4 regions of the Erwinia amylovora genome follow, and region 4 is predicted to be linked to each of the others. Evidence: predicted binding sites of a transcription regulator. Region 4 holds the regulator's gene; each other region holds the start of a gene.
What was found. The regulator PurR, encoded in region 4, represses purine synthesis genes. The targets are predictions, from matches to a motif close to CANGCAAACGTTTGCNTG.
Positions count from the first base shown of each region.

Region 1: a site for PurR is predicted at 3,377-3,394, ahead of purE (5-(carboxyamino)imidazole ribonucleotide mutase). Genes of this name have one in related genera too.
Region 2: a site for PurR is predicted at 4,276-4,293, ahead of glyA (serine hydroxymethyltransferase). Genes of this name have one in related genera too.
Region 3: a site for PurR is predicted at 4,626-4,643, ahead of gcvT (glycine cleavage system aminomethyltransferase GcvT). Genes of this name have one in related genera too.

Region 1 covers NZ_CP066796.1:1,126,634-1,133,915, reverse strand. The annotation lists gene adhP (alcohol dehydrogenase AdhP) at 1-429, shown strand, start outside; gene cysS (cysteine--tRNA ligase) at 507-1,895, opposite strand; gene ppiB (peptidylprolyl isomerase B) at 2,131-2,625, shown strand; gene lpxH (UDP-2,3-diacylglucosamine diphosphatase) at 2,625-3,341, shown strand; gene purE (5-(carboxyamino)imidazole ribonucleotide mutase) at 3,489-3,998, shown strand; gene purK (5-(carboxyamino)imidazole ribonucleotide synthase) at 3,995-5,062, shown strand; gene ybbP (putative ABC transporter permease subunit YbbP) at 5,116-7,282, opposite strand, start outside.
Region 2 covers NZ_CP066796.1:2,694,618-2,701,899, reverse strand. The annotation lists gene JGC47_RS12365 (sensor histidine kinase) at 22-1,461, shown strand; gene qseG (two-component system QseEF-associated lipoprotein QseG) at 1,452-2,174, shown strand; gene glrR (two-component system response regulator GlrR) at 2,171-3,505, shown strand; gene glnB (nitrogen regulatory protein P-II) at 3,641-3,979, shown strand; gene glyA (serine hydroxymethyltransferase) at 4,406-5,659, shown strand; gene csiE (stationary phase inducible protein CsiE) at 5,876-7,144, opposite strand.
Region 3 covers NZ_CP066796.1:714,888-722,169, reverse strand. The annotation lists partial or broken gene JGC47_RS03300 (SDR family oxidoreductase) at 1-52, opposite strand, end outside; gene gcvP (aminomethyl-transferring glycine dehydrogenase) at 129-2,990, opposite strand; gene gcvH (glycine cleavage system protein GcvH) at 3,061-3,447, opposite strand; gene gcvT (glycine cleavage system aminomethyltransferase GcvT) at 3,471-4,568, opposite strand; gene ubiI (FAD-dependent 2-octaprenylphenol hydroxylase) at 5,006-6,208, opposite strand; gene ubiH (2-octaprenyl-6-methoxyphenyl hydroxylase) at 6,222-7,282, opposite strand, start outside.
Region 4 covers NZ_CP066796.1:1,754,877-1,762,158, reverse strand. The annotation lists gene gloA (lactoylglutathione lyase) at 1-383, shown strand, start outside; gene rnt (ribonuclease T) at 481-1,161, shown strand; gene JGC47_RS08210 (Grx4 family monothiol glutaredoxin) at 1,429-1,767, opposite strand; gene JGC47_RS08205 (C40 family peptidase) at 2,145-2,981, shown strand; gene purR (HTH-type transcriptional repressor PurR) at 3,384-4,409, shown strand; gene punR (DNA-binding transcriptional activator PunR) at 4,406-5,338, opposite strand; gene punC (purine nucleoside transporter PunC) at 5,450-6,622, shown strand; gene cfa (cyclopropane fatty acyl phospholipid synthase) at 6,868-7,282, shown strand, end outside.

The DNA.
Region 1 (7,282 bases), 630 kb from region 4:
GACCAACTGAAGTTTGCCGAAGAGATGGGGGCCGATATGGTCATCAACTCACGTAATGAAGACGCGGCAAAGCTGATCCAACAGCGCACCGGTGGCGCACATGCCGCCGTGGTCACGGCGGTGGCGAAAGCGGCGTTTAACTCTGCGGTGGATGCGATGCGCGCCGGTGGCCGTATTGTGGCGGTGGGCCTGCCGCCGGAATCGATGAGCCTGAATATCCCGCGCCTGGTGCTGGACGGCATCCAGGTCGTGGGTTCGCTGGTCGGCACGCGTGAGGATTTAGCTGAAGCCTTCCAGTTCGCCGCTGAGGGCAAGGTTGTACCAAAAGTAACGCGCCGCCCGCTACAGGATATCAATGCGATCTTCCACGAAATGGAGAGCGGTAAAATCGTGGGCCGCATGGTGATTGATTTTAACAGCACCCATTAAGCCTGCCGCGCAGCGCAGATTGCAGATCAAAAAAAGCCCCGGCACCTGGCCGGGGCTTTTCGCAGAGTAATGTCAGATCATTTGCGACGCCAGCGAGTGCCGCCGGCACCGTCTTCCAGCACAATGCCCATCTCGTTAAGACGGTCGCGCGCCACGTCGGCCTGTGCCCAGTTTTTCTCTTTACGCGCATCAATACGCATCTGGATCAGCGCTTCAATCTGCGCCACTTCTTCATCGTTGACGTTGGCACCACTTTGCAGGAACTGCTCCGGGTCCTGCTCCAGCAGGCCCAACACGCCGCCCAGCACGCGCAGGCGCGCCGCCAGTCCATCTACCGCCGCCGGATTTTCCGCTTTCATCCGGTTGACTTCACGCGCCAGATCAAACAGCGCTGAATAGGCTTCCGGGGTATTGAAGTCGTCATCCATCGCCGCACGGAAGCGCGCCTCAAACTCTTCGCCTCCGGCCGGGGTGGCACCGGTATCGGTATTACGCAGCGCAATATACAGGCGCTCCAGCGCCGAACGCGCCTGGTTAAGGTTATCTTCACCGTAATTTAGCTGGCTGCGATAGTGGCCGGACATCAGGAAGTAGCGCACGGTTTCCGCATCGTAGTGCTCCAGCACGTCGCGCACGGTAAAGAAGTTGTTCAGCGATTTCGACATTTTCTCACGATCAACCATCACCATGCCGGAGTGCATCCAGTAATTTACATACGGGCCATCGTGGGCGCTGGTGGACTGGGCGATCTCGTTTTCATGGTGCGGGAACATCAGATCAGAACCGCCACCGTGAATATCGAAGTGCTCACCCAGCTGTTTGCAATTCATCGCCGAGCACTCAATATGCCAGCCCGGTCGGCCGTTGCCCCACGGGGAAGCCCAGCCGGGTTCATCGGCTTTGGACATTTTCCACAGCACAAAGTCCATTGGGTTGCGCTTCACATCGGCGGTGACCTCAACGCGCGCGCCGGCCTGGAGCTGGTCCAGATCCTGACGCGACAGCGAACCGTACTGCAGATCGCTGTCGACGGAGAACATCACATCGCCATTGCTGGCAACGTAGGCGTGTTCACGGGCAATCAGCTTTTCCACCAGTTCGATAATCTCTGCAATATGGCGCGTGGCGCGTGGCTCAAGATCCGGCGGCAGTATGTTCAGCGCGGCGAAATCCTTATGCATCTCACCGATCATACGCTGGGTCAGCTGTTCGATAGACTCGCCGTTCTCGTGCGCACGTTTGATAATTTTGTCATCTATATCGGTGATATTACGCACATAGTTCAGCTGATAGCCGCTGTAGCGCAGATAGCGCGCCACCACATCAAAAGCGGCAAAGGTTCTGCCGTGGCCGATATGACACAGGTCGTAAACGGTAATGCCACACACGTACATACCGATTTTTCCGGCATGAATGGGTTTAAATTCCTCTTTTTGACGACTCAGGGTGTTATAAATCTTTAGCATCGAGACATTCCGTTTAAGCGTGTGCGGGTTAGCGATAATTAAGTGTGTATAATATTCTGACGTATTTTTTCGTGCAGCGCTACGCAAAGCAGGGTTCGCCCTGGCGCCGTTATGCAGCATTGCTGACGAGCCATCACAATTTGTGATATAAAAGCCGTCTGCCGCCAGGGGAAGACATTATGTCTGCATTTCCGGCGCCCACAGTTAAATACTTCAACCCCGACAGGACGAAAAAATGGTTACTTTCCAGACTAATCATGGCGATATCGTCATCAAAACTTTTGATGATAAAGCACCGGCTACCGTAAAAAACTTCCTTGAATACTGCCGCGAAGGCTTTTACGACAACACCATCTTTCACCGTGTGATCAACGGTTTTATGATCCAGGGCGGTGGTTTCGAACCGGGCATGAAGCAGAAAGACACCAAAGATGAGATCCGCAACGAAGCCAGCAACGGCCTGAAAAATACCAAAGGTACTCTGGCCATGGCGCGTACTCAGGCGCCGCACTCTGCAACCGCCCAGTTCTTCATCAACGTAGCGGACAACGACTTCCTCAACTTCCGTGACGAAAGCCTTCAGGGCTGGGGCTACTGCGTGTTCGCTGAAGTGGTTGAAGGGATGGACGTGGTGGAAAAAATCAAAGCCGTCTCTACCGGCCGCAGCGGCATGCACCAGGATGTGCCAAAAGATGACGTGATCATTCAGAAAGTGACCGTCAGCGAATAATGTCGCACACGCTGTTTATCGCAGATCTCCATCTGTGTTGTGAGGAACCGGCAATCACTGCCGGTTTTCTGCAATTTTTGCAGCGTGAAGCCCGGCACGCCGATGCGCTGTACATTCTTGGCGACCTGTTTGAAGCCTGGATTGGCGACGACGATCCCAATCCGCTGCACGCCCGGATCGCCCATGCCCTGCATCAGCTCGACATCCCCTGCTACTTTATTCACGGAAATCGCGACTTTCTGCTGGGCAAGCGCTTTGCCCGCTCGGCCGCAATGACGCTGCTGCCGGAAGAACAGGTGCTGGAGCTGTACGGCAAGCGCCTGCTGATCATGCACGGGGACACGCTGTGCACCGACGATATCGGCTACCAGCGTTTTCGCCAAAAAGTGCAGCAGCGCTGGCTGCAAAAGCTGTTCCTTGCCCTGCCGCTGTTTATGCGCCAGCGTATTGCGTTAACAATGCGCGCCGGCAGTAAACAGGCTAACAGCAGTAAGGATAGGGCGATCATGGACGTTAACCCGCAGGCGGTGACGGAAGCGATGCATCGTTATAACACGCCGCTGCTGATCCACGGCCACACGCATCGTCCGGCGGTGCACCAGCTTGAAGTGAACGGCCAGCCGGCGCAGCGCCTGGTGCTGGGGGCCTGGCACCAGCAAGGCTCAATGATCAAAGTCAGTGCTGACGAGATAAGATTGATTTCCTTGCCGTTGTGATGCGAAAACAGGCGTAATATGGCGCTGTTGCGCGCCACGCAACCGTTTTCCTTGCCGCGCAGTCGTGATATTCTCTCTGCCCTTCCCACCCGGTAGCCCCTTCATGGCCAGCGGGTGACGTTATACAATCACAGGAGTCAGATCCGCATGTCATCCAACGCCGCACCGGCCCGCATTGCTATTGTTATGGGTTCCAAAAGTGACTGGGCCACCATGCAGTTTGCCGCGGAAATCCTCATCAGCCTGGACGTTCCGTTTCACTGCGAAGTGGTATCAGCCCACCGCACGCCGGATAAGCTGTTCAGCTTTGCCGAACAGGCCGTGGATAATGGTTATCAGGTGATTATTGCCGGTGCAGGCGGGGCGGCGCACCTGCCGGGAATGCTGGCAGCAAAAACGCGGGTGCCGGTGCTCGGCGTCCCGGTACAAAGCGCCGCGCTGAGCGGGGTTGACAGCCTGTACTCCATTGTGCAGATGCCACGCGGCATCCCGGTAGGCACGCTGGCGATTGGTAAAGCCGGGGCCGCCAACGCTGCCCTGCTGGCGGCACAAATTCTCGCGCTGCACGACAGCGGCCTGGCGCTGCGCCTGACGGACTGGCGACAGGCTCAGACGGATGAGGTGCTGAACCATCCGGACCCGCGGGAGGAAGCATGAAACCGGTCTGCGTATTAGGTAACGGTCAGCTCGGCCGCATGCTGCGCCAGGCCGGTGAGCCACTGGGCATTGCCGTTTATCCGGTCGGCCTCGACGCCGAACCACAGGCACTGCCGATCGCGCAAAGCGTGATCACCGCCGAAATCGAACGCTGGCCGGAAACCGCCCTGACGCGTGAACTTGCCGATCATTACGCCTTTGTTAACCGCGATATCTTCCCGCTGCTGGCGGATCGGCTGACGCAGAAACAGCTGCTTGACCGCCTCGGCCTGGCAACGGCACCGTGGCAGCTCTTATCCGCTGCCGACCAGTGGGCACAGGTGTTCACCACCCTCGGTGAACTGGCGATCGTGAAGCGCCGTACCGGCGGCTACGACGGGCGCGGCCAGTGGCGTCTGCGCGCCAGCGAGACCGCGACGCTGCCCGACGCATGCTACGGTGAGTGCATCGTCGAACAGGGCATCAACTTCCTGGGCGAGATGTCGCTGGTCGGCGCGCGCGGCGATGACGGCAGTACGGTGTTCTACCCGCTGACCCATAACCTGCACCAGAACGGCATTCTGCGTACCAGCGTGATGCTGCCTGACGTCGATGCGCAGCACCAGCAGCAGGCGGAACGCATGCTGTCGGCGATCATGCACGATCTGAACTATGTTGGGGTGATGGCGATGGAATGCTTTGTGGTGCCGGAAGGTTTGCTGATCAATGAGCTGGCGCCCCGCGTGCACAACAGCGGTCACTGGACGCAGAACGGCGCATCCATCAGCCAGTTTGAACTGCATCTGCGCGCCATTCTCAACCTGCCGCTGCCCACACCGGTGGTCAATACCCCGGCGGTGATGGTCAACCTGATTGGTACCGACCTCAATACGGCGTGGCTCAGTGAGCCGCTGGTGCATCTGCACTGGTATAATAAAGAGGTGCGCGCCGGGCGTAAGGTCGGCCACCTGAATCTGGCAGATGCCAGCACGCTGGCACTTAGCACCGCGCTGAATGCCCTGGTTCCGCTGCTGCCTGTGGAATATGCCAGCGGTATTGCCTGGGCCGTGGATAAACTCGCTTAAGCAATTAGTGCGGCGGGATGAATTGCGGCCCGCCGTATCACCTCGCAGCGCCGTTAGCATGACTCATATCCCCGGAACAACGCCCTGCCTTTCAGCAGACGCACGCCCAGCCAGCCGCCGCACAGTGACAGCAGCAGCGCAGCGGTTAACGGCAGCGCCAGCCACAGCACAAAGTCCGGCTGCCACGGGAAGTTAAACACCTTGCGCTGTAATCCCCACAGCGCCGCTTCAGCCCCGATGGTCGCCGCCACGCCCGCTACCACGCCAAGCAGCGCAAATTCGCTCCACAGCGTGGCACGCAGCAGCTTCTTGCTGGCACCCAGCGTGCGGTAAACCACCAGCTCCTGTCGCCGCTGGCGCATCCCGACCTGGATCTGTGCCAGCAACAGCAGCACGCCACAGGCGGTAACCAGTATTACCATGATCTCCAGCGCCTGGCTAACCTGGGCCAGCACCTGGCCTATCTGGCGTAAAATGGTGCCGATATCCAGCAGGCTTAAGCCAGGAAACTGGCGGTTTAGCTGCGCCAGCAGCGCGTCCTTGTCATTGAGGCGGAAGCTGGTCAGCCAGGTCTGCGGCTGGTCGTCGAGCGCGCCAGGTGGGAAAATAATGAAGAAGTTTGGCCTGAGGCTTTCCCAGTCCACCTTACGCAGACTGCTGATTTTAGCGCTGAACTGCCGGGTATCCCCGGTAAAGGTTAACGTATCGCCCAGCTTTACCCCCAGCCGCTCTGCCAGCCCCTGCTCGATCGAGACTTCCCCGGTTTTCGGCGGCCCGCTGCCGGCGGTCAACGGATTGTGCTGCGGCAAATCTTTAAGCCAGGTCAGATTCAGCTCGCGGTTAAGTGATTCGTCCAGCGAGGGATCCGCTGGCTGCTGGTTAATCCCGGTCAGTCGTGCGCGCACTAGCGGATAGAAGGTTTCCGGCTGCACCTGGTGCTGTTGCAGGAAAGACGTCACCTGAGGCACCTGCCGGGCGGTGATATTCAGCAGGAAATAGTTAGGGCTGTCCGGCGGCAGCTGCTGCTGCCACCTGTCGAGCAGATCGCCGCGCATCACCAGCAACAGCGCCAGCAGCATAAACGACAGCGAAAACGCTGCCAGCTGGCTAAGGGTGGTCCACGGCTGGCGCAGCAGGCGGTTGACCGCCAGACGGAACGCCAGGTTGCGCAGCGTCAGACGCCGGAGCAGCAGCAGCCCGCCCCAGCCGATGGCCCCCAGCAGTAGCGACAGCAGCACAATGCCCGCCATCAGCGCCCACAGCAGCTTGCTGCCCCCCACCAGCAGGGCCAGCAGGCCGATCACCACCACCAGCACGGCAGGCAGATAAAACTTAAGCGGCCAGATATTCGCCACCGCGTCACGGCGCAGTACGCGCAGCGGTTGAGTCGCCAGCAGCAGACGATAAGGCCGCAAACCCACCAACAGCGAAATAGTTAATAAGGATCCCAGCGCCCACAGCCACGGCCAGCCGCTGGCGGCCGGTAACTCCCCTGGTAAAACCGGGCGCAGCATACCTAGCAGCAAGGTTTCAAAACCGAGGCCAATGGCGCTACCGGCCAGCGCGGCCAGCAGCAACACCGCCAGCCACTGGCCGATTATCAACTTTTGCAGGGCGTGGCGATCCGCGCCAAGGGTTTTCAACACCGCAACCAGATCGTAACGGCTGCGGCAGTAGTGGTTCATCGCCACCGTCACTGCGGCAATCGCCAGCATCAGCGTCAGCAGCGCCGACAGCAGCAGGAACTGTTGAGCGCGCTGCATCGATTTACCCAGCGCGTCCTCTGAGTTATCCATACTGATCCAGCGCTGTTCGGGGGTAAGACGTGCGGCAATGTAACGGTCATATCGTGCCAGCTGCGCCGGCGTTCCGGAGAATTTATAGCGCCAGGTCACCCGGCTGCCGGGCTGGACGGCACCGGTTTTAGCCACGTCGGCGAGATTCATCAGCAAACGCGGCGCAATCTGGAACGGATTAAAGCCCGCATCCGGCTCCTGGATCACTTCCCCACTGATACGCAGCGTGGTATCGCCGACATCAAGGTTATCTCCGGCTTTACGGTCAAGCAGATCCAACAGGCGCGGCGCGGCCAGCACCGTGCCCGCTGCCGGTTTTAAGCCGACAGGCGCGGTGGACAGCTGGCCAAACATCGGGTAGAGGCTATCCACCGCCTTTACCGCGGCCAGCTGCGGCGTATCACCGGCAAAGGCCATGGTCATA
Region 2 (7,282 bases), 940 kb from region 4:
TCCATCAAAAGAGATCATGCCGTGAAGAAATGGCGTCTGTTTCCCTGTTCCCTGCGCCAGCTGGTGCTGATGGCCTTTTTACTGGTGTTGTTACCGCTGCTGGTGCTGGCCTGGCAGGCGTGGGAAAGCCTGTCGGCGCTTAGTGAGCGTGCGGCGGACACCAACCGCATCACGCTGACCGATGTGCGCAGAAGTGAAGCCATGGCGCGCACAGCCGTGGAGCTGGAGCGCAGCTATCGCCAGTACTGCGTGCTGGATGACCCGATGCTGGCGCGCCTTTATCGCACTCAGTACAGCCGCTATTCGCAAATGCTGGATGCGCATGCCGCAGTGCTGCCGGATATGCGCGTTGATCAAACTTTGCGGCAAGCTCTCGGCCAGCTCGGCAACATGCACTGCGAAAACAGCGCCCCGGTGCGCACGGCGACTGAACGGCTGGAAGTGTTCTCTGATGCCAATAGTCAGCTGGTTCGTGTAACGCGTGAAGTCGCGTTTGCGCGCGGGCTGCAATTGCAGCGGGAAATCGCCCAGCGCGGCCAGTATTTCGGATGGCAGACACTGATCCTGTTTCTGCTCAGTCTGGGACTGGTGCTGCTGTTTACCCGCATGATTATCGGCCCGGTCAAAGCGGTTGAGCGCATGATCAACCGGCTGGGCGAGGGCAAGCCGCTGGACCAGAAACTGGCGTTTAAAGGGCCGCGCGAGATCCGCTCGCTGGGACAGCGTATTCTGTGGCTCAGCGAGCGTCTTGCCTGGCTGGAATCTCAGCGTCACGAATTTTTGCGTCATATCTCTCATGAGTTGAAAACCCCGCTGGCGAGCATGCGCGAAGGCACCGAACTGCTGGCTGACCAGGTGGCAGGCCCGTTGACCGCCGATCAGCGTGAAGTGGTCAGCATTCTTGATGACAGCAGTCGCCATCTGCAACGGCTGATCGAACAGCTGCTGGATTATAACCGTAAACTGGCGGAAGCCCCGCCGGATCTGGAGGATGTCCGGCTTCAGCCGCTGATCGCGACGCTGGTTTCCTCCCACAGCCTTACCGCGCGAGCTAAGCGGGTTCACACCCGTATCGATTTGCAGGTGAGTAGCTGCCGGGCTGAACCGACTTTGTTGCTACGGGCAATCGATAATCTCTATGCCAATGCGCTACACTACGGTGCAGAATCAGGGCAAATATCGATACGCAGTCGGCAGCAGGGCAGCAAGGTGCTGATTGAGGTGGCAAATACCGGTACTGCCATCCCCGTTGCAGAAAGGACGATGATTTTCGAACCTTTTTTTCAGGGGAGTCTGCAACGCAAAGGCGCGGTAAAAGGCAGCGGTCTGGGACTCAGTATCGCCAAAGACTGCGTGCGCCAGCTACGGGGGGATGTGCAATTGATCGATAGCGCTGACGCTGATGTTTGCTTCCGTATTGAATTTAATACTCCCGCCGGCAAAGGAGAATCATGCAGCTAACCCGTTTTACTGTCGCATTGCAGCGCGGACGTTGTGGCAAAGCCCTCACCAGCGCATTGCTGGCGTTCATCCTGACCGCCTGCTGTCAGAAACTGCCGCAAAAGGCGGTGAAGGGGGCGGACAGTTCCCTGAGTGAGCCTGAAAACAGCATTGCCGATTTCCGCCTGGTGAACTGCGAGCGTATCTGGTCCACGGCTGACGGCCCGGCCCTTGATAATCCGCTTTACTGGCAGCGAGCCATTGACTGCGCTGATCGTCTGTCGCCTGCCAATGCACGCGCTGCAGCGAAAGGCTGGCCGGCGGATAACTGGCAAGATGCGTTCAGACAGGCTGTACTGCTCAGTAATGGCAATATGAACCCTGTAGAACGGCGTCAGTACCTGCAGCGGTTGGATTATTACGGCGCTGATTACCCGGCGGCAGTGCGCCCCCTGCTGCAGATATGGCGCGAAGGGCAGGGCGCGCTGTTGCAATTGTCTGCCGAGCGCATGCGCTATGCTATTTTGCAGCAGCACAGTGACGCCGAACTGGACGCGCTGCGCCAGCGGCAAACGGAACTCCAGAGAGACCTGGCCAGTACAAGGCGCAAGCTGGACAGACTGACAGATATTGAACGCCAGCTCTCTTCACGCCGTACGCCGGAGGCGGCCGAGAACAGTGGGCAAGACGATGGCGCAGCAGACAATACCGCAGCGGATGAGGCAAAGCCATGATCAAAGCATCAGCGCGACTGCTGCTGGTCGATGATGACCCCAGTTTGTTGAAATTGTTGGGGATGCGCCTGCGCAGCGAAGGATTCACCGTCGTGACCGCCTGCAGTGGCCCGGAGGCGCTGCGCGTGCTGAACCGTGAAAATGTCGACCTGGCGATCAGCGACTTGCGCATGGATGAAATGGACGGCATGGCGCTGTTTGTTGAAATTCAGAAGCTAAAGCCTGGCATGCCGGTGATTATTCTGACCGCTCACGGTTCCATTCCCGATGCCGTCGCCGCTACCCGTCAGGGCGTATTCAGTTTCCTTACCAAGCCGGTAGACCGCGATGCGCTGTACAAAGCGATAGACGAAGCGCTGGCTCATCGTGCGCCGGTCGGTGATCAGGCCTGGCGTGAACACATTGTTACCCGTAGCCCGGTGATGCTGCGTCTGCTTGAGCAAGCACGAGTGGTTGCCCAGTCCGACGTCAGCGTACTGATCCACGGGCAGAGTGGCACGGGGAAAGAGGTGCTGGCTCAGGCGATCCACGGCGTCAGCCCGCGGGCGGGTAAAGCCTTTATCGCCATCAACTGCGGCGCACTGCCGGAGCAGCTGCTGGAATCGGAACTGTTCGGTCATGCCAAAGGAGCCTTTACCGGCGCGGTGAGCAGCCGCGAGGGATTATTCCAGGCCGCAGAAGGCGGCACGCTGTTTCTTGATGAGATTGGTGATATGCCGCCGGCACTGCAGGTAAAACTGCTGCGCGTATTACAGGAGCGGAAAGTGCGCCCGCTGGGCAGCAATCGCGACCTGGATATCAATGTGCGAATTATCTCCGCCACCCATCGCGACTTGCCCAAAGCCATGGAGAAAAATGAGTTCCGCGAAGATTTATTCTACCGTCTTAATGTGGTGAGCCTGAAGATCCCGGCGCTGCACCAACGCGCTGAAGATATCCCGCTGCTGGCGTACCATCTGCTGAAGCAGTCAGCGGAGCGACATAAACCGTTTGTGCGCAACTTCTCGACCGATGCGATGCGGCGTTTAATGACCGCCAGCTGGCCGGGCAACGTGCGTCAGCTGGTCAATGTTATTGAGCAGTGCGTGGCGCTGACCTCGGCACCGGTAATCAGCGAAGCGCTGGTCGAACAGGCGCTGGTGGGAGAAAACACCGTACTGCCGACCTTTGTCGAAGCGCGTAACCAATTTGAACTCAATTATTTGCGTAAACTGCTGCAAATGACCAAAGGCAATGTGACCAATGCCGCGCGCCTGGCGGGCCGCAATCGTACCGATTTTTATAAACTGTTGTCTCGCCATGAACTCGATGCGGCCGATTTCAAAGGATAATTCCTGTGCCGCTACGCGCGCCAGTTATGGTAGTTTAGCTGGCTGAAACGAGAGACAGCACGCCCGGCGCGAACTGTCCGACGATGCTCACTGATTAACCTGCCGCGCCAGGCGGAGGGAGAAAAAGGATCTGCCATGAAAAAAATTGATGCAATTATCAAGCCGTTTAAACTGGACGATGTGCGTGAAGCGCTGGCGGAAGTCGGCATCACCGGGATGACGGTGACAGAAGTCAAAGGATTCGGTCGCCAGAAAGGGCACACCGAGCTTTATCGTGGCGCAGAGTACATGGTCGATTTTCTGCCTAAAGTGAAAATTGAGATCGTGATTGCTGACGACATCGTGGATACCTGTGTCGATACGATTATGCGCACGGCGCAGACCGGGAAGATCGGCGATGGCAAAATTTTCGTCTATGATGTGGCGCGCGTGGTGCGTATTCGTACCGGCGAAGAAGACGAAGAAGCGATTTGATTATTGCTGATGTTAACTGCAGGGCCTGGCTCCTCAGGCCCTGAGTGCTGACGTTGTTCCCGCCATCTGTAAAGCGCCCACCTTTGTGCTTTATCCCCGACTTAACCGGTTTTTGACGCACGGCGTTGCGTTCTCTGTCTGACGGTGCCCGTAGCGTATGACACCTGTGCCTTTGATAAGTCGGGACGAATTCCCTGTTGTTCAGGGGGACAGATGAGGATCATGCAACTGCCCGATGAAGAAAACTCCGCCAGCAAAGTCCAGCCCGCAACCGGAAGCAAGCCTTACCAGCGGTGAAGCCAATCGTTTGCGTAAAAAGGCGGCCTGGAAGCTATTCAACGGGTGGGAAAACAGTTTACACTGTTGCCTGGCACCCCCCGCATGGGGTTATACCTTTATGAAAGTCAGTTGAGTCAGGAGATGCAGATGTTAAAGCGTGAGATGAACATTGCCGATTACGATGCCGAATTATGGCAGGCGATGGAGCAGGAGAAAGTGCGTCAGGAAGAGCACATTGAGCTGATCGCTTCAGAAAACTACACCAGCCCTCGTGTCATGCAGGCTCAGGGATCTCAGCTGACCAACAAATATGCTGAAGGCTATCCGGGCAAGCGTTATTACGGTGGCTGCGAACATGTTGATATCGTTGAGCAACTGGCTATCGACCGCGCCAAAGAGCTGTTCGGCGCAGACTACGCGAACGTGCAGCCGCACTCCGGTTCTCAGGCCAACTTCGCCGTTTACACGGCGCTGCTGCAACCGGGTGATACCATTCTGGGTATGAGCCTGGCTCATGGTGGCCACCTGACTCACGGTTCTCCGGTCAACCTGTCCGGTAAACTGTACAACGTCATTGCTTACGGCATCGACGAAAACGGCAAAATTGACTACAACGAACTGGCCGAACTGGCCAAAACGCACCGGCCAAAAATGATCGTTGGTGGTTTCTCCGCCTATTCCGGCGTGTGCGACTGGGCTAAAATGCGTGAAATCGCCGACAGCGTTGGCGCTTACCTGTTCGTTGATATGGCACACGTTGCGGGCCTGATTGCGGCTGACGTTTATCCGAACCCGGTGCCCTATGCCCACATCGTGACCACCACCACCCATAAAACGCTGGCAGGCCCGCGCGGTGGTTTGATTCTGGCGAAAGGCGGTGATGAAGACTTCTATAAGAAGCTTAATTCTGCCGTCTTCCCTGGCAGCCAGGGCGGCCCACTGATGCATGTTATTGCCGGTAAGGCGGTGGCATTCAAAGAAGCGATGGAGCCGGAGTTCAGGACTTATCAGCAGCAGGTTGCGAAGAACGCAAAAGCGATGGTGGAAGTGTTTCTGCAGCGCGGCTACAACGTGGTTTCCGGCGGTACGCATAACCACCTGTTCTTGCTGGATCTGGTGGACAAAAACCTGACCGGTAAAGAAGCGGATGCTGCCCTGGGCCGTGCCAACATTACCGTTAACAAAAACAGCGTGCCTAACGACCCGAAAAGTCCGTTTGTGACTTCCGGCATCCGTATTGGTTCGCCGTCGATCACTCGTCGCGGCTTTAAAGAAGCCGAAGTGCGCGAGCTGGCTGGCTGGATCAGTGATATTCTCGATAATATCAACGATGAAGGCGTAAGTGAGCGCGTGAAGAAACAGGTGCTGGATATCTGCGCCCGCTTCCCGGTTTACGCATAAGCGAGCCTTACCCGGTAATGCGGGGATGGCACATCAATAACGGGACTGGTCAGCGTCCCGTTTTTTTTTGCCTTCGCAGCAGAGTCTTCTGACGGTGCCTGATTAGCGAAGGTGTTTTTTGCGGCTATCCCCCGTTTCATGGCCCCCGGCGGCCAGCGTCATTTTTTTGCAGCTGCTTTACCCGGCGCTGCCCCCGGCGGCCAAAACCGCGGCCTGTCAAGGCTCCAGCAGCGCGCGGATACTTTGCTGCTGGTGCTCTCCCAACGGCAGCTCTGCATGGATCAGCGGCGGTGAATAGAGCGGTAACGAGGTGGCATACGGCGTGATAATCAGCGTGATGCCCGGCGGCGCGCTGTCACGCTGAAAATCGTTAACATTCTGGTATTTGATGTTCAGCGGCAGCAGCATCAGTTCACGTAACTGCTGCTCGATCTGGCGTTCCAGTTCGGGATTTTTTCCGGTGAGCAGCAGCACCTGCTTCTCATACGGGGCGTGCTCCTGCACCAGCCATGCACCGAAAATAATCGCGATCAGCTCCATCTCTTCCTGAGAAAACGTTACCGCGTATTGCTGTTCAACAGCGATCATGGCTTTACGCGTAGTCCGTAACAGGCGTGGATATTGTAAAGCGACATTTTCTGCCAGATTGTCATCGATAGCGATGGCGAACAGCGTACGCTCCAGCGCCTGGGCCAGGTGGGTATACAGGCGCACGCTAAGGCCGGCCTGATGATGAAATTCAATACCGGCAGTCTGTTGAAAACGCTGAATCAACAATTCAACCGCTTGCAGCAGCGAGCGCTCACTCTCGGAGGCGATCTCCTCAATCAGTGGCGCGTGCAGCTGGCTGAAGAGCAGAGCGAGCAGGGCTGCCTGATTATCATCGGCATGCCAGCCACGCCTCTGCCAGCAGCGGATAATCTCCTGAGCCAGCGCATACTCGGTTTTACCAAGCAGCCACTGCTGCTGTTGCGGGCTGAAGTGCGGCCGGCATGGCCAGGCAAGAGAATACTGCAGCCAGATGTGCAAAAAATGGCGATCGCGCGCGCTGAACACCCGCGCCAGCCGCTGTGAACAATGCCGGATCAGCCTGGTCAGGTTATGCTCGCTATACAGCGCTTTATCAATGAACTGCGCCTGCAAACGGCGTTTGACGGCGTCGGTAAACCAGCCGCTGACAAACCGGGGAGACAAGCGCAGTGCGCGGCGTAAGCCGTGCATCAGACACAGCCGCTGGTTTAGCGCCGTACCGTTAACAGATAAGCGGCCCCCGGCGTCCTGCTCAATGGCCAGATGATGATTGCGCTGAATTTCCGTTGCCAGCTCAGCGATATCTTGCCGGGCCAAAGTCAGATCCACGCCGTTGAGCTGACATACCGACTCCAGCGTCGCCAGGCAGTCAGGAAGGCAGATCATCAAAAGCAGACGGCAACGGCGCTGTGCAGGGGAGAGGACAGCATTTTCAGGTAAATAGACACTCGTCATCTGCGGTCTCAGTAACGGTAGAAGTAATAAGCATAGTCCGGGCAGCGTTGTCAGTAGCCGATCAGCCCCGGTTTATACAGAGCTTTTAAGGCAGGTCACAAAAAACGGTCGGAAAATCTCTGACAGGACTTCATTTTG
Region 3 (7,282 bases), 1.0 Mb from region 4:
CGGTCGCCCGGCCAATGCCGCGACTGGCTCCGGTGACCAAAGCAATGTTTATCGTATGGCCTCAATAAGAAAAGGGTTGAGCGTGAAATTCAGCTCAACCCTTATACAGCAGTGTGTATCAACAAGGGTTACTGGTATTCGCTGAGCGGTAGGCAGGAGCAGAGCAGATTGCGGTCACCGTAAACATCATCCAGACGCTTCACCGTTGGCCAGTATTTATTTGCACTTCCGGCCGGGAACACCGCCAGTTCACGCGTATAGGGGTGGCTCCACTCGCCGACAATATCCATCTGGGTATGCGGGGCATTCACCAGCGGGTTATCGGCAGCGGGCCATTCGCCGTTCGCCACGCGATCGATTTCACTACGGATCGCCAGCATCGCATCAATAAAGCGATCCAGTTCAACTTTGCTTTCGGATTCGGTCGGCTCCACCATCAGGGTGCCCGCTACCGGGAATGACATGGTTGGCGCATGAAAACCGTAGTCGATCAGGCGCTTGGCAATATCCAGCTCGCTGATACCGGTCTGCTCCTTCAGCGGACGGATATCGAGAATACATTCGTGCGCCACGCGGCCATCGCGCCCGGCATACAGAACCGGATAGGCCGACTGCAGACGTCGGGCAATATAGTTGGCGTTAAGGATCGCCACCGAACTGGCCTGCTTCAATCCTTCCGCGCCCATCATGCGGATATACATCCAGCTGATGGGCAGTATTGAGGCGCTGCCGAACGGCGCGGCGGAAACCGCGCCCTGGGCGGTCAGAACGCCTTCCAGCTGCACCACGCTGTGGCCCGGCACAAACGGTGCCAGATGCGCTTTGACGCCGATGGGCCCCATGCCGGGACCGCCGCCGCCGTGCGGAATGCAGAAGGTCTTATGCAGGTTGAGATGCGATACATCCGCGCCGATGTAACCCGGCGTGGTGATGCCTACCTGGGCGTTCATGTTGGCACCGTCAAGATAAACCTGGCCGCCGAACTGGTGGACGATCTGACAGACTTCACGAATGGTTTCTTCGTACACGCCGTGCGTGGACGGGTAGGTGACCATGATGCAGGAGAGCGCATCCCCCGCCTGTCCGGCCTTATTGCGCAAGTCGTGCAGGTCAATGTTGCCCTGCTTATCACAGGCGACGACCACTACCGTCATGCCCGCCATCTGCGCCGAAGCCGGGTTAGTGCCATGTGCCGAAGCGGGGATCAGACAGATATGGCGGGCCGACTGGTTACGGCTTTGGTGATAACGCCGGATGGCCAGCAGCCCGGCATATTCGCCCTGTGCACCGGAGTTGGGCTGCATACACAGCGCATCGTAGCCGGTCAGCTGTATCAGCCACTGAGAAAGCTGCCCGATCATGTGCAGATATCCCGCCGCCTGATCTGCCGGGCAGAACGGGTGCAGCTCGGCGAACTCCGGCCAGGTGATTGGGATCATCTCTGCCGCCGCGTTCAGCTTCATGGTGCAGGATCCCAGCGGGATCATCGCCTGATTCAGCGCCAGGTCCTTGCGTTCCAGGCTGTGCATATAACGCATCATCTCAGTTTCACTGTGATAACGGTTAAATACCGGATGGGTGAGGATAGCGTCCTGACGCAGCATGGCCGGTGGGATAGAGTGCGCATCGGCATCCAGCGCCTCAATGCTTAAGCCGTGCTGCGCGCCAAGCAAAATGGAGAACAGCGCCATCACGTCCTCACCGGTGGTGGTTTCATCCAGCGTGATGCCAACCGCGTTGAGAAAATCGCTGCGCAGATTGACGCCAAAACTGAGTGCGCGGTCGAGCACCGCCGCTTTATCCGCCACTTCTACCGTCAGGGTATCAAACCAGCTGGTATGGCGCAGTTTCAGCCCACCCTGCTGTAAGCCGGCGGCGAGGATATCGGTCAGGCGGTGAATACGGCTGGCGATGCGTTGCAACCCGGCCGGGCCGTGGAACACGGCGTACAGGCTGGCGATATTGGCCAGCAGCACCTGTGAGGTACAGATATTGGAGTTGGCTTTCTCACGGCGGATATGCTGTTCACGCGTCTGCATCGCCATGCGCAGTGCGCTGTTGCCCGCCGCATCGCGCGAAACGCCGATAATACGCCCCGGCATCGAACGTTTATGCTCATCGCGCGCGGCAAAAAAGGCCGCATGTGGACCGCCGTAGCCCATCGGTACGCCGAAGCGCTGCGCGGAGCCGAAAACGATATCAGCTCCCTGCTGGCCCGGTGACTGCAGCAGCACCAGCGCCATCATATCGGCGGCCACGCTGACCACCACTTTGCGGCTTTTCAGCGCGGCAATCAGCGCGCCGTAGTCATGCACTTCGCCACCGCTTCCCACCTGCTGCAACAGCACGCCGAAAACATCTTCCAGCTGCAGTGCTTTCTCTGCTTTATCCACCAGCACGTCAAAACCGAAGGTTTGCGCACGGGTGCGCACCACGTCCAGCGTCTGCGGGTGCACATCATCGGCGACGAAGAAGCGGTTGGCGTTTTTCAGCTTGCTGACCCGCTTCGCCATCGCCATCGCTTCAGCGGCGGCGGTGGCTTCGTCCAGCAGTGAAGCGGAGGCGATATCCAGCCCGGTCAAATCCAGGGTTAACTGCTGGAAATTAAGCAGCGCCTCAAGCCGCCCCTGCGAAACTTCAGGTTGATAAGGCGTATAGGCGGTGTACCAGCCGGGATTTTCCAGCATATTGCGCAAGATCACCGGCGGCGTCAGCACCGGGGTGTAACCCATGCCAATGTAAGATTTATAGCGCTGATTCTGTGCCGCAATCGCCTTTAACTCGGCCAGCGCCAGATGCTCGGTCAGTGCTTCGCCAATCGGCGGCGGGCCAGGAAGCTGGATGTCGGCAGGGACAATCGCACCGATCAGATCGTTCAAAGAGGCAGCGCCAATGGCGTGCAGCATGGCTGTCTGCTGCTGCTGCGACGGCCCGATATGGCGCTCGATAAAGGATCCGTGATGTTCAAGCTGGCTGAGTTTCTGGGTCATGGGCGGTCAATCCTGCATGGGACGGGGAAAACGAAGCGCGGGGCCTGGCCCGCGCCGGTGGTGACAAAAGCTATTCAGCGATCGCTGCCTGGTAAGCCGCAGCGTCCAGCAGGGTTGCCAGCTCGCTCTCATCGCTGGCCTTAATGCGGAACAGCCAGCCGTCACCGTACGGGGCGCTGTTAACCCGCTCCGGCTCTGATGCCAGCGCGCTGTTAACCTCGATGATTTCGCCACTGAGCGGGGCATAGATATCCGAAGCGGCTTTTACCGATTCCGCCACGGCACAGTCGTCGCCCTGGCTGTAGTGATTACCCACTTCTGGCAAATCGACAAACACCATGTCGCCAAGCAGCTCCTGTGCATGCCCGGTGATCCCCACGCGGTAGCTGCCATCGGCTTCTTTGCGCACCCATTCATGGCTGTCGCGGTATTTCAGTTCATTCGGTACGTTGCTCATTGCAATATCTCCGGGAGACAAGATTAATTCGTTACCGGTTTACCGGCGCGGACAAAAACAGGTTTGGTCACGGTGACCGGCATGGCGCGGTTGCGGATTTGCACCACCGCCTGTTCGCCAATACCGGCCGGAACGCGGGCCAGGGCAATGCTGTACCCCAGAGTGGGAGAGAACGAACCGCTGGTGATAACGCCTTCAAGCATGTTGCCGTCGGCATCGCTGAAGTGCACGGGAAGCGCGTTACGCAGTACCCCTTTTTCAGTCATCACCAGGCCAACCAGCCGTTCCGTGCCTTTAGCGCGTTGCAGCTCAAGCATTTCGCGCCCGATAAACGGGCGGTCAGACGGCTCCCAGCCGATGGTCCAGCCCATATTGGCGGCCAGCGGAGAAACCGTCTCGTCCATCTCCTGACCGTACAGATTCATACCGGCTTCAAGGCGCAGCGTATCGCGTGCGCCAAGCCCGGCAGGCTTGACGCCGGCGGCCAGCAGCCGCTGCCAGAGTTCAGCCGCCTGCTGATTCGGCAGGGCGATTTCATACCCCGGCTCGCCGGTATAACCGGTGGTAGCGATAAACAGCTCCCCCGCCTGCACGCCAAAGAAGGGTTTCATCCCACTGACGGCGTCACGCTGGGCATCATCAAATACGCTTTGCGCTTTTTGCTGCGCGTTCGGCCCCTGCACCGCAATCAGCGACAGATCGTCTCGTTCAGTCAACTCAACGCCATACGCCGCCGCATGCTGTGCAATCCACGCCAGATCCTTCTCACGCGTTGCCGAGTTCACTACCAGGCGGAAAAATTCTTCGCTGATAAAGTAAACGATCAGATCGTCGATCACCCCGGCAGAGGCATTCAGCATCGCCGTATACAGGGCTTTGCCCGGCCGGGTCAGTTTGGCAACGTCATTTGCCAGCAGATAGCGCAGAAATTCGCGCGTGCGCACGCCATGCAGATCGACAATGGTCATATGAGACACGTCGAACATGCCGGCATCACGGCGTACCGCATGGTGCTCATCCATTTGCGAACCGTAATGCAGCGGCATCATCCATCCGTGAAAATCCACCATCCTTGCGCCACTGGCCTGGTGCTGTGCGAATAACGGGGTTTGCTGAATCATATTTTTGTCCCTGATGTCCGGTTACTGACGAGCGCCGGTTACCGCCACCGGCGGCCAGACGCAAACGTTACCCTGCTGCCGAACTTATCACCGAATTTGCCAATTAACCATAAGGTAAACGGGGTTGAACCCGGGCTAAGTCAAAATAGGCCGGCGTTGCACCCTCAGTTTTTTTCACTGGCAAAACGCTAATTTACTGCACATAAATGATAAATAACCGTCTTAAATGCAGTTTAAAAATAGAGGACAGGCACGAATTGAATAAAAAATGACTGGACAGATGCGCCTAAGGCATTATTTAAACTAATGCGAATAAATGCGTGAGATTAGAATATTTCAAACGATGTGCAAAAATGGGGCGCTGGTTGCACCCTGTGCATGAAAGCGGGCATGAGGTGGTAAAAAAGGGGCCGAAGCCCCCTTTTATACACTGAACGTTAACGCAGCCAGTCAGGCAGATCGTGCAGGCCCCTCGCCTGTTTCAACAGCGCCGGCTTAACCCCTGGCAGGTTATCAGCCAGCGCCAGGCCAATATCACGCAGCATTTTTTTCGCCGGATTGTTGCCGTCAAACAGTTCGCGGAACCCCTGCATACTGGCGAGCATCACTGCGGCGCTGTGTTTGCGGCTGCGTTCGTAGCGGCGCAGATAAAGGTGCTGCCCCATATCTTTGCCCTGCTGGTGCAGGCGGCGCACTTCGCCAATCAGTGCCGCCGCATCCATAAAGCCAAGGTTAACCCCCTGCCCGGCCAGCGGATGAATGGTGTGGGCGGCATCGCCGACCAGCGCCAGACGATGGCCAGCAAAGCTGCGCGCGTAACGCCCCATCAACGGGAAAGTTTCGCGCTCGCTGGCCAGCTCGCACAGGCCAAGGCGCAGATCGAAGGCTACCGACAGCTGCTGATTGAATAGCGCTTCCGGCATCTCCTTCAGCCGCGAAGCCTCCTGTGGCGACAACGACCAGACGATGGAGCTAAGGTGCGGATCGCTAAGCGGCAGAAAGGCCAGAATGCCGTCACCGTGAAACACCTGACGCGCCACCGATTGATGGGGCTTTTCCGTGCGGATATTGGCTACCAGCGCATGATGCTGATAGTCCCAGAAGGCAAGGGGAATATCGGCTTTATTGCGCAACCAGGAGTTAGCCCCGTCTGCCGCCACCAGCAGGCGGGCGGTCATCATGCTGCCATCCTGCAGGGTAACGAAAGCTTCGTTATCGCCAAAGGCAACCTGTTGCAGCGCGCCCGGGGCAATCAGCGTGATATCGCTCAGACTTTGTGCTCGTTGCCACAGCGCCTGGTGGATCACCCTGTTTTCAACAATATGGCCGAGATGCGCCAGGCCCTGTTGCTCATCGTTAAAGGCAATATGACCGAAACTGTCGCGGTCCCAGACTTCCATACCGTGATAAGCGCTGGCGCGCATGCTCAGTACCTGGCTCCAGACGCCAAGATGCTGGAGTAAGCGTTCACTGGCGGCATTTATCGCAGATACACGCAGTGCGGGCGGCGCATCGCTGGCGGGCGCAGCCGGTTGTTCACGCTCAAGCACCGCCACGCGCATTCCGCTGCCCTGTAAACCACAGGCCACCGCCAGCCCGACCATACCGCCACCGGCGACGATCACATCATAGCTTTGCATTACTGCTTTCTCCTTAACGCTTGACCCAGCCCAGCGTTCGCTCGGCGAGCAAATTTCGTAACGGCGGCAGAGAATCCATCGCCATCAGTCCCAGGTTGCGCCCGATCACCAGCGGCGCATAGTGGTTGGCAAAAATTCTTACCAGCCCATCGGTCATACCAATGGTGGCCTGGGCGTCCGGCTGACGGCGCTGCTGGTAATGTTGCAGCGTGGCATAGTCGCCCACGCCCTGGCCGCTGCGCCAGGACGTCGCCAGCGTTTCCGCCAGCGACATGACGTCTCGCATCCCCAGGTTAAACCCCTGACCGGCAATAGGATGCAGAGTCTGGGCGGCATTACCAACCAACGCCAGACGATGAGAAACATGCCGGGTGGCGGTCTGCAACTGCAGCGGATAACTGTGCCGTTGCCCCACCCGGGTCATCCGCCCCAGCCGCCAGCCAAAGGCGCGCTGAAGACGCGCAAGAAATTCTTCATCGCTCCAGCTATCCACCACCGTTTTCTCTGCCAGCGGATGGCACCATACCAGCGAACTGCGGCCGTCCGACATCGGCAGTAGCGCCAGCGGGCCGTGCCGGGTAAAGCGCTCAAAAGCTCGTCCCTGATGGGCCACCCCGGTGGAGACGTTGGCAATCACCGCCACCTGCTGGTAATTCGCGCTTTGCCACTGTATGCCGCAGGCTGCTGCCACCTGAGAACGTGATCCGTCCGCCGCTACCAGTAATTCGCCATCCAGTCGTTCGCCACTGGCCAGTACCACGCTGACGCCATTCTGTGCGCGTTCAACCCGGGCGACTTTATCCGGACAACGCAGCGTAATACCCGGTGCCTGCTTAAGACGCTCAAACAGCCGTTGCCCGGCCTCATGCAGTTCCACGACCTGGCCCAACGCCGCTACGCCATAGTCAGCAGCGTTGAGCGAGACAAAGCTGGCATGGCCGCGATCGCTGACGTGAACATGGGTAATGGCGGTGGCAACGGGGGCCAGTAACGGCCACAGGTCAATCGCAGCCAGCTGCTGACAGGTGCCTTCAGCCAGCGCGATTGCGCGTCCGTCGTAGCCCGGATGGGCGC
Region 4 (7,282 bases):
GCGTTGGCAATCTGCAACGTTCCGTCGATTTTTACACCAAAGTGCTGGGCATGCGCCTGTTACGCACCAGTGAAAATGCCGAATACAAATACACCCTCGCTTTTGTCGGCTACAGCGATGAGAGCGAAGGCGCGGTTATCGAATTGACCTATAACTGGGGCGTGGATAAATATAATCCTGGTGATGCATACGGTCATATTGCCCTGGGTGTGGACGATGTGGCAGCAACCTGTCATCGCATCCGTAAAGATGGCGGCAATGTTACCCGTGAAGCCGGCCCGGTAAAAGGCGGTACCACCATCATCGCGTTCGTGGAAGATCCGGACGGCTACAAGATTGAACTGATTGAGAATAAACACGCGGGTCATGGTATAGGCAACTAAGCTTTTTTGGGGTGCTTTTCAGGCGCCCCGCTCCCCTCCCTGCTGCATCCCCCTGCAAAATTTGCCATAATGCGCGCTGTCTTTTTTCGCCAACGAGATGCCGATGTCTGAATCAAATGAACTGAATACCCTGAACAGCCGTTTTCGCGGTTTTTATCCAGTGGTGATTGATGTCGAAACCGCGGGTTTTGATGCCAAAACGAATGCCCTGCTGGAGATTGCGGCAGTAACGTTGAAAATGGATAGTGACGGCTGGCTGGAAAAAGATGAAACGCTTCACTTCAACGTCGAGCCTTTTCCCGGTTCGGTTCTGCTTGCTGAAGCACTGGCATTCAATGGCATTGATCCTGCTAATCCTCTGCGCGCAGCGGTCAGTGAATACGAAGCGCTTCACGCTATTTTCAAATTAGTGCGTAAAGGCATTAAGGACAGCGGCTGTAACCGGGCGGTTATGGTGGCACATAATGCCACGTTCGATCTCAACTTTATGAATGCTGCCGCAGAACGTGCCAGTCTGAAACGCAACCCTTTCCATCCCTTCGTAACCTTTGATACCGCTGCACTTAGCGGGCTGGTACTGGGGCAGACCGTGTTGGCAAAAGCCTGTAACGCAGCAGGAATGTCATTCGACAGCGCTCAGGCACATTCGGCCTTGTACGATACACTGCAAACGGCGGATCTGTTCTGTGAATTGGTTAACCGCTGGAAGCGTCTTGGCGGATGGCCATTGCCCGCTGCCGCAGAAAGCAGCACCGGCAACGCATCAGGGTGCGAATAGCCCTGGGGATTTAACGTGGGTCGGTTCAGGGACGGTAACCCAGATTTAACGGGCCTTTAGCAACAGCTAATCGCATGGTCAAAGCCATTCCCGCGCGTTGAGCTGAAATTGTTGACGCTGTGTATATCAGGCCATCAGGGGGCCGATTGCTCCGGATTAGCGATCGAGCCGGTAGCATGACAGAACGCCGAAGTGATTTGCCAGTCAGCAACTATCACCGACTGGCTTGCAGTGGCAAAACGGCAGTTCAGACGCCAGCCACGGCCATCATTCTGCGGCGTCAGTTGGGTATTTCTGGGCGGTTTCTTTGATCAACTGCTGCAGTTCACCACGCTGATACATTTCAATGATGATATCGCAACCGCCGACCAGCTCGCCGTCAACCCACAGCTGCGGGAACGTTGGCCAGTTAGCAAATTTTGGCATTTCAGCACGAATGTCCGGGTTTTGCAGAATGTCCACATACGCAAAACGCTCGCCACAGGCAGAAAGCGCCTGTACGGCCTGGGCAGAAAAACCGCAGCTCGGCAGCTTCGGCGAGCCTTTCATATATAACAGGATTGGGTTTTCTGCGATCTGGCGCTGAATTTTTTCTACAGTACTCATAAATGCCTTCCTCAATACGATACTTCGTGTATAGCTGTAGCCAGCCAATATTGTAGCTATTCTGACCTGACGTTAAAACGACAATTTCAGTACATCTGGGTTTTAACCCGCTTTGCGGTCAGAAGATGATAACAAAATAACATTTTCTCATGAGCTTTGCTGCATCCGTTGAAACACAGTTGAGGTAAAGCACTGAATTAATGAACTGATTATATTTGTTAATCTATACATCCCGATTGTATTATTGTAACAAAAAAGACCTTACCCTTTGGTCTCGAGTTAGTTTAGAATCCAAATATCCTTCTGCCTGCGCGCAGAATTCACTATTTACCTTCGCGTTGCTGCCTGCCGCAATGCACAGATTGTTAATGGAAACGATGCGTTCATTCATTACGCTTTTCATGCTGGCCATTGCTCAACTATTTTTCAATATGGCGCACGCATCGCCACAGGCGCCTGTTAATGCCGATCGGCACAAGGCTGACCGGAGCATCGCACGTGAAGATGAACGACGCAAACGACGTCCGGTAAAAGCTTCCCCGACCAAAAAACATAAAGAACCCCCGGTAAAAAAAACCAAACAACCCGCAGAACTGGCACAGCTTAGCCCGCTGCAAAAACAAAAGTTAAAAAAGAAGGCCACCGTTGTTAAGCGTCCAACGAAAAAAATAAACGCGGCGCAAAAGCCGTTAAGCCACCAGTCCGGCATCAAAAAGACCGTAAAAAAACGTTATGGCAGCCAGCGTGCAGATCGCAAGGCGGTTCTGACGGCCCCACTGAAGCTCAGTAATGCCCATCGCATTCGTTATCAGAGAGCGCGTGAAACCGCAGTGAGTAAACTGATGGGTCAGTTGGGCAAACCTTACCTGTGGGGTGGCAGCTCGCCTAAAACCGGGTTCGACTGTAGTGGCCTTGTCTGGTATGCCTATAAAGATCTGGTGAAATTCAAAATTCCTCGCACCGCTAATGAGATGTATCACCTGCGTGATGCCGCGCCGATCAGGCGTGACCGGCTTGAGAAAGGCGATCTGGTATTCTTCCGTATTAACGGCAGAGGTAGTGCCGATCATGTAGGTGTCTATCTCGGCGGCGGTAAATTCATTCAGTCACCTCGAACGGGTAAAGACATTCAGGTTAGCGCGTTGGGTGATGATTTCTGGCAAGAACATTACGTAGGCGCTCGCCGCGTGATGACTCCGAAGACGGTTCGTTAACGGTTAGCTGAAGGTATTAACTGCCGCGCCGTCAGACAAAATTCTTTGCTGGCTCCTGATGGTTTGACCCGCCGTGGCTAATAGTCCTAAATTTCGGTGAGTTATTTACTCTCGTCCCTGCCGCACTTTGCCTTAACAGCCTGGATTTATTGTTATCGTTAACGGTAAAAATCTCGTTTTCTTTGCTAAGCCTTGTTAGAATTCCTGCTTTGCGTTGCGCAACGGCGCCAAAATCTGGCTAAGCCAGCACTGCACGTCCTTTTACGGACAAGCAAGACCCCTTCCCGACCTTTTGAGACAGCCCCCAATAATTCTGGCCAATCGGGAAAAGCTTGCGTAAAGGCAAACGATTAACAAACCAGTTATCAGCAGGTTACTGATAACACCAGGAGTACGATTTTCATGGCAACGATTAAGGATGTGGCAAAGCGCGCGGGTGTTTCCACCACCACCGTGTCGCACGTCATAAACAAAACACGCTTTGTCGCCGAAGAAACGCGAGAAGCGGTTTGGGTAGCTATCAAAGAGTTGCATTATTCTCCAAGCGCCGTAGCTCGTAGCCTGAAGGTAAACCACACCAAAACCATTGGCCTGCTGGCAACCTCAAGCGAAGCACCTTATTTTGCTGAAATCATCGAGGCGGTGGAGCGCCGCTGCTTTGCTCAAGGCTATACCCTGATCCTGGGCAATGCTCATAACAACATACAAAAGCAGCAGGCTTACCTGTCGATGATGGCGCAAAAACGTGTCGACGGGCTGCTGGTGATGTGCTCTGAATACCCGGACGCGCTGATTGCGATGTTAGAAGATAACCGCAATATCCCGATGGTAGTCATGGATTGGGGCAAGTCGCGCGGTGACTTCACCGACACGGTACTGGATAACGCTTTTGATGGCGGCTATCTGGCGGGGCGTTATCTGATTGAACGCGGGCACCGCGATATTGGTGCCATCCCGGGTCAGTTGGAGCGCAACACCGGGGGCGGGCGCCATGCGGGCTTTGTGAAAGCTCTGAGCGAGGCCGGGATCACACTGCGCGATGAGTGGCTGGTACAGGGTGATTTTGAACCTGAATCCGGTTATCTCGCCATGCAACAGATCCTGTCGCAGAAACAGCGTCCGACTGCCGTATTCTGCGGGGGTGACATTATGGCGATGGGCGCAATCTGTGCAGCAGATGAAATGGGACTGCGCGTACCGCAAGACATCTCGGTGATTGGTTATGATAACGTGCGCAATGCCCGTTACTTTACTCCGGCGTTGACCACGGTACATCAACCGAAAGAGCGCCTCGGTGAAACCGCATTTGATATGTTAATTGATCGCATTACCAGCAAACGTGAAGAGTCGCAGACCATTGAGGTCTATCCTTCTCTGATCGAACGACGTTCGGTGGCGGATGGACCTTACCGGGACTACCGCCGTTAATCACGCAGCGGTGCCGGGTCCTGCTGCTCGCTAAGCCATTCGGCCCTCAGGGTTTCCGTGCTGCCAAGATATTCCAGCAGCCAGCTCAGCGCCGGTGAGGCGCTTTGTTCCGACCAGCTCAGACAGCACGGGCTGTCAGGAAAATGCGAGCTAAGCGCCAGCTCACGCAGTTCATTCCGCTGCAGCAACGGCTGGGCGAAATGGCCCGGCACCATGCCAACGCATAAACCCGCGCGCAAGCAATCAAAAGCGCTTTCCCAGTCAGGTACGACCAGCCGCCGCTGATTATCCAGCGTCCATGTCGTGCGCTTGGGTAACGCGCGTGAAGTATCTTCCAGCACCAACGAAGGCCACTCGCGTATCCACTCTTCAGTCAGTGGCCCGGGCCGACTGACTAACGGGTGTTGTGCATTAACCACGCAGCGCCAGTTAAGGCTCCCCATATCACGGAAAGCGAAACGCCCGCCAACCGGGATCGCCTGCGTGGCACCTATCGCCACATCCACCCGCCCGTCTGCCAGCGCGTCCCAAACGCCGTTAAACACTTCTGGCATGATATGCAGCTCCATGTCAGGAAAGTGGCGGTAAAAATCCACCACCAGCTGCCGCGTTCGCGACGGGCGTACAATGCGATCGACGGCGATATTGAGCTGCCCGCGCCAGCCGTTTGCCACCTGTTGACAGCGGCGGCGCGTGGCTAGCATTTTTTTGATGACAATCCTGCCTTCCTCGCTGAATACCCGTCCGGCGTCGGTCAGCACCACATCACGATGCCGCCTTTCAAACAGATTTACGGCCAGCCATTCCTCAAGCTGACGCACCGTATAGCTTATTGCAGAAGGGACGCGGTGCAGCTCTGCGGCAGCGGCGGTGAAGCTTCCGGTCCGGGCCACGGCATCAATAACTTCCAGTGAATGTTCTGACCACATATTTGCCTTCAAAAAAATTCATTCCAATCAACGAATATTAGCGTTTCACAGACTGTCCTGCACGCGATTACACTGCGCAAGCTTAAAACGGGCTGATAAGAGTTAATTAACATGTATTCTGCAGTTTTTATGATTTACCTGGCGCTGCTAAGCATGCTGGGTTTCCTTGCTACCGATATGTACCTGCCTGCATTTGGTGTGATGCAGCAAGATCTGAATACTCAGGCTGGCGCTGTCAGCGCCAGCCTGAGTATTTTCCTTGCCGGATTTGCCTGCGCGCAACTGGTATGGGGACCTCTTTCAGACCGCATCGGGCGCAAGCCGGTACTGTTGATGGGCCTGAGTCTGTTTGCTGTCGGCTGTGCCGCCATGCTTTGGGTTAATTCAGCAGCTTCGCTGCTGGCATGGCGATTTGTGCAGGCTGTCGGCGTCTGTGCTGCGGCCGTCAGCTGGCAAGCTCTGGTGGTTGACCGCTACAGCGCTGCACGAGCCAACCGTGTATTTGCCACTATTATGCCGCTGGTCGCGCTCTCACCGGCCATGGCGCCACTGGTCGGAGCCTGGCTGTTAGCTCATTTTCCATGGCAGTCCATCTTCGTCACGCTGTTACTAATTACTTTGCTGCTGATGGTGCCAACCTTGCGACTGCCATCACAACCAAGGCATGATAAAAGCGCGCCTGACATCGCCGCTCCCGGCTTCGTTTCCCTGCTTAAATCACCCGTATACAGCGGCAACGTCGCTATCTATGCAGCCTGCTCTGCCAGCTTCTTTGCGTGGCTTACCGGTTCACCGTTTATTTTAGGTAATCTGGGTCTTTCACCTGCCGATATTGGCCTGAGTTACGTGCCGCAAACGGTCGCTTTTTTGATCGGTGGCTTTAGCTGTCGTGCGCTTTTAAATCGATTTAACGGACGCAAAATCCTCCCCTCGCTGCTGATGTTCTACAGTCTGAGCATTGTTGCACTCTGGCTAATTGTGCAATATTCCCAGCCTGCGCTCTGGGCTCTTTTGCTGCCGTTCTGCGGCATGGCGATGGCGAATGGAGCAATCTACCCTATCGTTGTGTCCAGCGCCCTGCTGCCCTTCCCTCATGCCAGCGGTAAAGCGGCCGCCTTGCAAAATATGTTGCAGCTTGGCCTGTGCTTTCTCGCCAGCATGGTCGTATCATCATTGATTGATACGGTTCTGGATACCACCGTGCTGGTGATGCTGACCACCATTTTAATCGCAGCATTGGGTTATGTTGTGCAGCGCATGGCGGAGCGTCATCTCATGCTGTGAGCGGAAAATCACCGCTGAAATCAACCGGCCAAATTTAGCAGGCTAACAGAAATCCACTAGATTATGCCCCCTTGAATCTTCCCGATGGCCGCAGCGCACGGCCTCATGGCTGGCTTCTGAAGTTCGACTGATTCTCTTCTGCATGGGTTACAGGCCGTGATATTTGCCTTATGGCTCCTAACAGATCTGCGAAAATTGACTATTCTTTTTCTCAGGTATCAATCGCACAGGATGATGGAGAAGCTATGAGTTCATCGTGTATTGAAGATGAAAGCCTGGGGAATAATCTGTGGTACCGAATCGCCCAGGAAATATTAAGTAAGGCCAATATTGAAGTTAACGGATCCCGCTCCTCAGACATTCAGGTGAATAACCCCAACTTCTTTAAGAGAGTGCTGCAGGAGGGTTCGTTAGGGCTGGGCGAAAGCTATATGGATGGCTGGTGGGAGTGCGAACGCCTGGATATTTTTTTTCAGCGCGTGCTCAACGCGCACCTTGACCAACAGCTTCCCCGTCATTTTAAAGATACATTGCGTATCGCCGCTTCACGTTTAACCAATTTACAGTCCCGCAAACGTGCCTGGATGGTGGGTAAAGAACATTATGACTTGGGTAACGACCTCTTCACCGCAATGCTGGATCCTTACATGCAGTATTCCT